DNA from 2 places in the Brevibacterium metallidurans genome. Region 1 is predicted to be linked to the other one. Evidence: predicted binding sites of a transcription regulator. Region 1 holds the regulator's gene; the other holds the start of a gene.

Evidence for each region. Region 1 encodes LexA, which represses DNA repair genes until DNA is damaged. Its sites were predicted from a motif close to TCGAACANNTGTTCGA; they were not measured.
Region 2: a site for LexA is predicted at 939-954, ahead of AACX88_RS10440 (HNH endonuclease signature motif containing protein). Genes of this name have one in related genera too.

What each region holds. Positions count from the first base shown of each region.
Region 1 covers NZ_BAAAAF010000013.1:61,634-65,516, forward strand. The annotation lists gene AACX88_RS14190 (ATP-dependent DNA helicase) at 1-1,046, shown strand, start outside; gene lexA (transcriptional repressor LexA) at 1,399-2,154, opposite strand; gene AACX88_RS14200 (LysM peptidoglycan-binding domain-containing protein) at 2,409-2,720, shown strand; gene AACX88_RS14205 (histidinol-phosphate transaminase) at 2,730-3,863, shown strand.
Region 2 covers NZ_BAAAAF010000007.1:54,694-58,576, forward strand. The annotation lists partial or broken gene AACX88_RS10435 (purine-cytosine permease family protein) at 1-822, shown strand, start outside; gene AACX88_RS10440 (HNH endonuclease signature motif containing protein) at 1,172-3,613, shown strand; gene AACX88_RS10445 (MBL fold metallo-hydrolase) at 3,743-3,883, opposite strand, start outside.

The sequences.
Region 1 (3,883 bases):
GGCTGGCGCTCACGCAGATCCGCGACTCCGCCCGCCAGATCATCAACGACATCGGCGGCCGCAGCGAGGACGCCGACGCCGGACGACAGATGGCGAAGGCCCGGTGCCAGGAGATCTTCGACCTCGCCGAACGCTTCTGCGACCCCGGCAAGAACGACGTCATCTGGCTCAGCCGGTCGTCGTTCCGGGAGAGGGAGACGGTCAACCTCGTCGTCGCCCCGCTCAGCGTGGCCGGCACCATGCGCCACGGCATCTTCGAGGAGTCGACGGTCGTCGCCACCTCGGCGACCCTGTCCTTGGGCGGGAACTTCGATGCCGTGGCCGCCTCGCTCGGGCTCGTCGGTCCAGATGCGCCGAGGTGGGACGGCCTCGACGTCGGCTCGCCGTTCGACTACGGCAAGCAGGGCATCGTCTACGTCGCCGCGCACCTGCCGAAACCCGGGCGCAGCGGACTGAGCGAGGAGGCGCTGGCCGAACTCGAAGCGCTCGTCACCGCCTCCAAGGGCGGTGCGCTGGGACTCTTCTCCTCGCGGGCGGCGGCGAATGCCGCGGCCGAGCACCTGCGCGGCATCGTCGACCTGCCGATCCTGCTGCAGGGCGATGACGGTCTGCCGTCGCTGGTCTCCCGGTTCGCCGCCGACGACGGGGCGTGCTTGTTCGGGACGATGTCGCTGTGGCAGGGCGTCGACGTGCCCGGGCGGACGAACCGACTCGTCATCATCGACCGGATACCCTTCCCCCGGCCCGACGACCCGCTCATGCAGGCTCGTGCCCGGGACGCCGACCGGCGTGGGGTCAACGGCTTCATGGCGGTGAGCGCGACCCATGCCGCGCTCCGGCTCGCCCAGGGCGCCGGGCGCCTCATTCGTTCGACCGGGGACAGAGGCGTCGTCGCGGTCCTCGACTCGCGTCTGCGTTCGGCCCGGTACGCCGGGTACCTCGTCAACTCGATGCCGCGGATGTGGCCGACGACGGATTCGGCGCTCGTGCGCACGGCCCTGGGGCGCCTGGCCGCGACGAAGGAGGACGACCCCGCGAAGGGATGACGGCGCGTCCTACGTCGAGCCCTACTTCGCACCCGCAGCCCCATTTCGCACGCGCAGCGTCATTTCCTCCGTCCGGCTCCGCACAACGTCGGCGCAGCGCGATAAACCACCCGTGCACAGGTGGTGTGTGGAGTTGAAGGTGGTGGATGGGCTGGGCGGCCTCCGCAGAGGGCAAACCGCGCTCGTCGCAAGCCCCGCTAGTCGCATGCCGCGCTCGTCACAAGCCGGCGCACACGCCTCGGAAATGCCGAATGCCCCCGACCACCATCGGTCGGGGGCATTCGTGTGTACAGTCGACCACCTCGGCGAGGACCTGCGCTCAAACGGCAATGCCCTCAAACGCCGCTGGACCTCAGAGGCGGCGGATGACGGCGACGACGAGACCCATGATCTGGGCATAGGTGCCGTCGATCGGGTCGTAGTCCTTGTTCTGCGGCAGCAGCCACTGCCGCCCGGCCTTGCGCTTGAGCGTCTTCACCGTCGCCTCGCCGTCGAGGAGGGCGGCGACGATCTGACCGTTGTCGGCGGTGTGCTGCTTGCGAACGACGACCCAGTCGTCGTGGCAGATCGCGGCTTCGATCATCGAGTCCCCGACGACCTTGAGCAGGAACATCTCACCTGAGCCGACGACCTGCGTGGGCAGGGAGAAGACGTCGTCGATCTCTTGCTCGGCGAGGATCGGCCCGCCGGCGGCGATGCGCCCGACGACGGGGACCTGGACGGTGTTGTTCGCCAGCTCCTCGTACTTCGCGCGCTCGGCCTCCTCCTCTTCGAACGGGTTGACGACCTCGATCGCCCGCGGACGCTTCGGGTCGCGGCGGACGTAGCCGAGCCGTTCGAGCTGGGAGAGCTGATGCGCCACGCTTGAGAGCGACGCGAGCCCGGCTGCCTCACCGATCTCACGCATGCTCGGCGGATAGCCGTTGGTCACCACGGCGCGCTCGATCGTCTCGAGCACGAGCCGCTGCCTGGGGGAGAGCCGGAAGTCCCCGGCCCCGGTCGGACCGTCGGGGATCTCGACCTCGTCCTCATCGCTGCGGGCCGCGGCGATCTCGCTGGCAACATCCTCGTTGCGCGGCCGTCCTCTGCCTCGTTTGCTCTGCACCATTGCTCTCTCCCCTTCGTTCTAATCCCGCCGTTTCCCACCGGTCGAACCGCCTCGAGAGATCTCGTGTCAGTGCCGCCTGGGATGGTTGTTCGAGACCGATCAACAACGCTGGTTCTCGTTCATTGTCTCATAAATGTTCGAGATGGACTGGACATATGTTCGAATGGCATGTTGAATAGAACAGACGTTCTACCCATTGCGGGTGGAATCGTACGAAGAAAGAGGTAAATGCAATGTCTGCGAAGACTTCCCCCATGCATCTGACCACCCGTGGCCGACGCGCCGTCCGCCTGCTCCGCACCGCACTGTGCGCGCTGGCCATCATCGGAGGCACGCTCTTCTTCTCCGCTCAGACGTTCACCGCCGAGGCGGTCGCCGGGGACGAGGTCGTCGGCGTCGCCGCGGACGCCGTCGTCGTCGGTGAGGGAGAGTCGCTTTGGACCGTGGCCTCGAACCTCGGACTCGACCGGGACACCCGCGATGTCGTCGCCGACATCGTCGAGCTCAACCACCTGTCCTCGCCCGTCGTCCACCCCGGCCAGAGCCTCGACGTTCCCCAGCGCTAAAATCGGTGTGTGGGAAACATCGAGTCTCTGCCAGTGCGTGCCGATCTCGTCGGACGGGAGCCCTACGGCGCTCCTCACCTCGACGTTCCGGTGCAGCTCAACGTCAACGAGAACGCCTATCCGATCCCGGATGTCGTCGTCGCGGCGATGCGGGCAGCCGTCGACACGCATCTGTCCGGACTCAACCGCTACCCGGACCGGGAGTTCACCGCCCTGCGCGAGCACCTCGTCGGCTACCTCGACGGCGTCAACGAACGCGCCGGCACCCCTGTCGACCTGCCCCCGGAGATGATCTGGGCGGCCAACGGCTCGAACGAGGTCCTCTCCCACATCGTCCAAGCCTTCGGCGGTCCCGGGCGCACCGCGCTCGGCTTCACGCCCAGCTATTCGATGCATCCGCTCATCACCACCGGCACCGGTGCCGAATGGGTCCATGCCGACCGTGACGACGATTTCGGTCTCACCGCCGAGGCGGTCGCTGCCGAAGTCGCCCGCGTCGACCCGGACATCGTCTTCCTCTGCACTCCGAACAACCCCACCGGCACTTCGCTCGGCCTCGACGTCATCGAAGCCGCCTACGACAACTGCTCGGGCATCGTCATCGTCGACGAGGCGTACGCCGAATTCTCCCGCCCCGCACTGCCCTCGGCGATGACCCTCCTCGAGGGCCGCCCCCGCCTCGTTGTCTCCCGGACGATGAGCAAGGCGTTCGCGTGCGCGGGTCTGCGCCTCGGCTATGCCATCGCCGCCCCTGAACTCATCGACACCCTCCGCCTCGTGCGCCTGCCCTACCATCTCTCCGACGTCACGCAGGTCCTCGCGTGCACCGCACTCGACCACGCGGATCTCCTGCTCGGCAACGTCGACCGGCTCATCGACTCCCGCAACGCCATCGCCGCACACCTGGCCGAACTCGGCTTCACCGTGCACCCGAGCGATTCGAACTTCGTCCTCTTCGGCAACATCGCGAACCCGGCCGAACTGTGGCAGAAGCTGCTCGACCGAGGCATCCTCATCCGCGACATCGGCATCGCCCATCATGCCCGTGTCAACGCCGGCACCGAGGCTGAGACGACTGCGTTCCTCACAGCGATCAGCGATATCGTCGACACCGATCCCAGCATTCTGCTCACGTCGAACTGAGACGGCGCTCATTCAATTGA
Region 2 (3,883 bases), on a different contig from region 1:
CACGCGCCGATCCAATACATGAGCATCCCCGCTGATGAGAGACTCGGATTCACTCCGGTGCTCGCACTCGACATCGTCATCGCCACGGCGATCTCGTGGACGGTGCTCTCGGGTGACCTCAACCGGCTGGCCGGCAGTCAGCGGGCGGGGATCGTCGGTTCGGGGCTGGGATACATCACCTCGACGGTGCTGGCGATGCTGCTCGGTCTCACGGCCTTCAGCTTCATCCTCCTCGACGGGGGCACCGCCGAGCCCTTCGATCCCACCGCGCTCGCCGACCGCTTCGGCTGGCCGCTCGCGATCGTTATCTTCCTCTCCGTCATGGCCACGAACACGATGGTCGTGTACGGAATGGTCAACTCAGTGCTCGGAGCCAGGAGCCGCTCACGGCTGCGCTTCCTGCCCGTCGCCCTGATCCTCGGCGCGATCTCGATCATCGGCTCGACCTGGCTGGCTCTGCTCGATTAGTACACGGACTTCCTCACGATGATCGGCGCGTTCTTCGTCCCCGTCTTCGCGATCCTCATCGTCGACCACTACATCATCAAACGCGGCGTCTACACCCGCGACATCCTCCGCGACGAGGGCGGCATCTACGCCTACGTCCGAGGCGTCAACTGGTCCGCGGTCATCGTGTGGATCGTCGGCGCGCTCGCCTCCTACCTCCTCACCTACGTGTGGCCGAGTCCACTGGGAGCGACGATCCCGTCGTTCGTCATCTCGTTCCTCCTCTACCTCGCCCTGTCCTGGCCGACGCGAAGCCGGTTCGCCGAGGTGGGGGACCAGGGGTCCGACATCGACGCGACCGCGTCGGGGTCCTGATGCGGACGCGGGGGCTGACGCCACCTATGGGTCCTGAGGCTGGCGCAGGGACTGACGCTGCCGAATGGTCACGGCTCCTCGCTTGCGCTGTCATCCTCCGCCGACCTCCGGTGTCTCCGAACGATTGCTCGTCGGATTCCCATGTCAGTGCCGAATGCAACAATGGGAATCACAGAGCAGAGGAGGATATCAGAGAGGATGAAAATTCATAGAAGAATTTTCAGATTATGTATTCACGGAATACGTTCGAATAGAATACCATTGATGTACTAGGGAATCGCATTCCCAGAAGCACTTCCCCGACACTGACGTCGAAGGCAGGTGAGACACCGTGAAGGACGCACCGAACGTGAACGAGCAGCGCACCGCTCGTCCCCTGCCGGGTGTCGCTGGCCGGAATGCTGTCGGAGGCGCTCGCCATACAGTGCGCATCGGATCGAGTGTCGCCGAGCTCTCCGAGATCGCCGCAGAATCCGACCAGGTGCAGCTCAGAGTGCTCGAAGTGACGGCCGGAATCGTCCTCGAACGGGCCGTTCGCTTCTTCGGTGCGCCTCTGCCTGCAGGGGACACTCCCTATCGAGTGGAATCCATCGTCGCCGCCGTCGCGCGGTGCACCGAGAGTGCCGAGGCCGACTCTGCTTCTGCCGCCTCCGGCACCTCGAAAGCTTCCACCCGCGCCGAGTCAGCAGCCGCGTCGACCACAACGTCGCATTGTCCTCAATCCTCCGCGGCGCAGTTCGGTCCTCACACGGGTGCGTCGACCGATCTCGTCCATGTGCCGCGAACCTCGACCGTGCTCGCCGTCTACGACGCTGACTTCTGCGCTCGGATGACACACGACCACACGTGTCTTTATGCCGTCGAAGGAGAAACGGTCTCGGACGCAGAAGACCTGGAGACCGAAACGCAGGAACCTCCGGTCGAGTTCCCCGAATTCCGTCTGGGCACCGACATGTCGGCTTGGATCAGCGACAACGTCCCCGCCGAGGACATTGCAGAGACGGCGACGATCCTCGGGATGTCGATAGCCAAGGCCTACCGTCACCTCGGCGTCGCCCTCACGATCATCCACGGTCTTCCCCGCTTCGCCGATCGAGTCCGCACCGGGGATTTCACCATGGCCCATGTCGCCGTCGTCGCCGACCTCTGCCGCTCCGTAGCCTTCAGGTACCTTCCGAGGATCGACGAGCACCTCGCCGCACGGCGTGCAGATGTCACCAGCGACAAGCTGCGCATCTCACTGCGGAAGTTCATCAACGTCCTCGAGCCGCCGGAGGACCGATCGAAGATCGCTGCCGAACGACGTCGCGTCGACCTTCACACGTTCAAGAACGGCGGAGCGGTCATGACGCTCAACGGTCCGGCAGACGAACTTCACGCGTGCTTCCGCCGGGTCGAGGCGATGGCTCGTGCGGTGCGATCGCGTCGCGGAGCCGGATTCGACCTGCCGCCCGGAGTCGAGATCGTCGACGACCGCGCAATGGACAACCTCATGTACGACATCATCACGCGGCCGCAGCCCAAACTGGCTCTCAAGGTCCGATCGATCAACCCGGTGACCGGTCTCCAGACCACCCGCGAAGAACCGCTTCTCGACGCCGACGGCAACCTGCTCTTCGACATCGACGCCGAAGGCTCGATTGTGATGGATTCCGGTGAGGTCATCAAACGCGCAGCAGGCGACGGCAGGGCCGGACTCTCCGGGTCGGCCGCAGGTGCCGGCGTGAACGCGCACCGTCCGCCGGCCTCGGGGAGTGCCTTCTCCGCCTTCGGTCTCAACGAACCGGTGATCATCGACAGCATGGTCGTCATCGCGATGCCCACCCACCAATGGTGGCTGGCGATGCAGGCAGGCGTCGTCGTCACCGTACCGTTCCTCTCGCTCTTCGGTGACTCGAAGCTTCCGGGAGTCCTCCCCGACGGATCCCCGATTCCGGCAGAGACCGCCCGACGAATCGCCGGCCGATGCTCGACGGTGACGAGGATCCTCACCGAACCGGCCACCGGCACACCGATCGACGCCAAAGCGACCACCTATCGGATACCGAACAATGTGCGCAAGACCCTCATCGCACAATGGGCGATGTGCACAGTCCCCGGATGTCCACGCAAGGCTGTGACCTCGGAGATCGATCACGTCGATCCGTTCTTCCATCTCAAACCGCTCGCAGGCGGACTCACCAGATTCGGCAACCTCCACCCTCTGTGCAAACGGCATCATGCGCTCAAAACCGCGGGGCGCCTCCGTGCTCGAATGCGCGAATCAGGCGTCGTCGAGTACGAGTTCAAACACGGGGTGACCACCAAGTCCCGTGCTCCGGATCAGCCGATCGATGTTGCCCACGCATTCGAGTTCGCGGAACTGTGCGGTCTCAGTCCGGGCGAGGTGCCGATACCCGATCACCTCATCCCGCCACCGAAAGACGATGTCGAATTCCCTCCCGATGAAGAGGAGATCCGGCGTCGGGAGGAAGAGGAGACGCGAGCGGCCGCCGAGGCGGAACGCATCCGACGCATCGACGTGGAATACCAGCGCAGTCAGGAGGCTCGACGCCGGAAGCGGCTCGCGGATCTGCTCAACTGGAAGAACGTCGCCCAGCAGCCGTGTCTGCCCGTCGGTTCCGACCCTGTGACGATGAAACGGCTGATGCCGGCGAGGCAGGCGGATCCATGGGAGTCGGCGCGACGACGTGAGGAAGCCGGCGACACCTGGACCGAGCCGCTCGATGACGTCTGGAGCAAACCGGTCCAGTGGTACCACGACTACTCCGACGATCCTCCGCCGTTCTGAGCACTGACCGCCGGTTGGCTTCCCGATCGCTGATCTCCGCCCGAAGTTGAGTTGGGCACGGACATGGGCTCCCGCATTGCCCACCGGTCCCAGTGCCGAGCGATGGTCAGGCACTCATTCGTCAGTCGGTCAGGTGAGGTCGTCGAACTCTCCCGAGACCCAGCGGGCGTAACGGTCAGCGGAACTCTGCACCGCCTCGGCGGCTCCCGAATCGATCATCCTGCCGAAATTGCCGTACATTCGATCGAAGTCGAGGTCGGCCACTGAGGC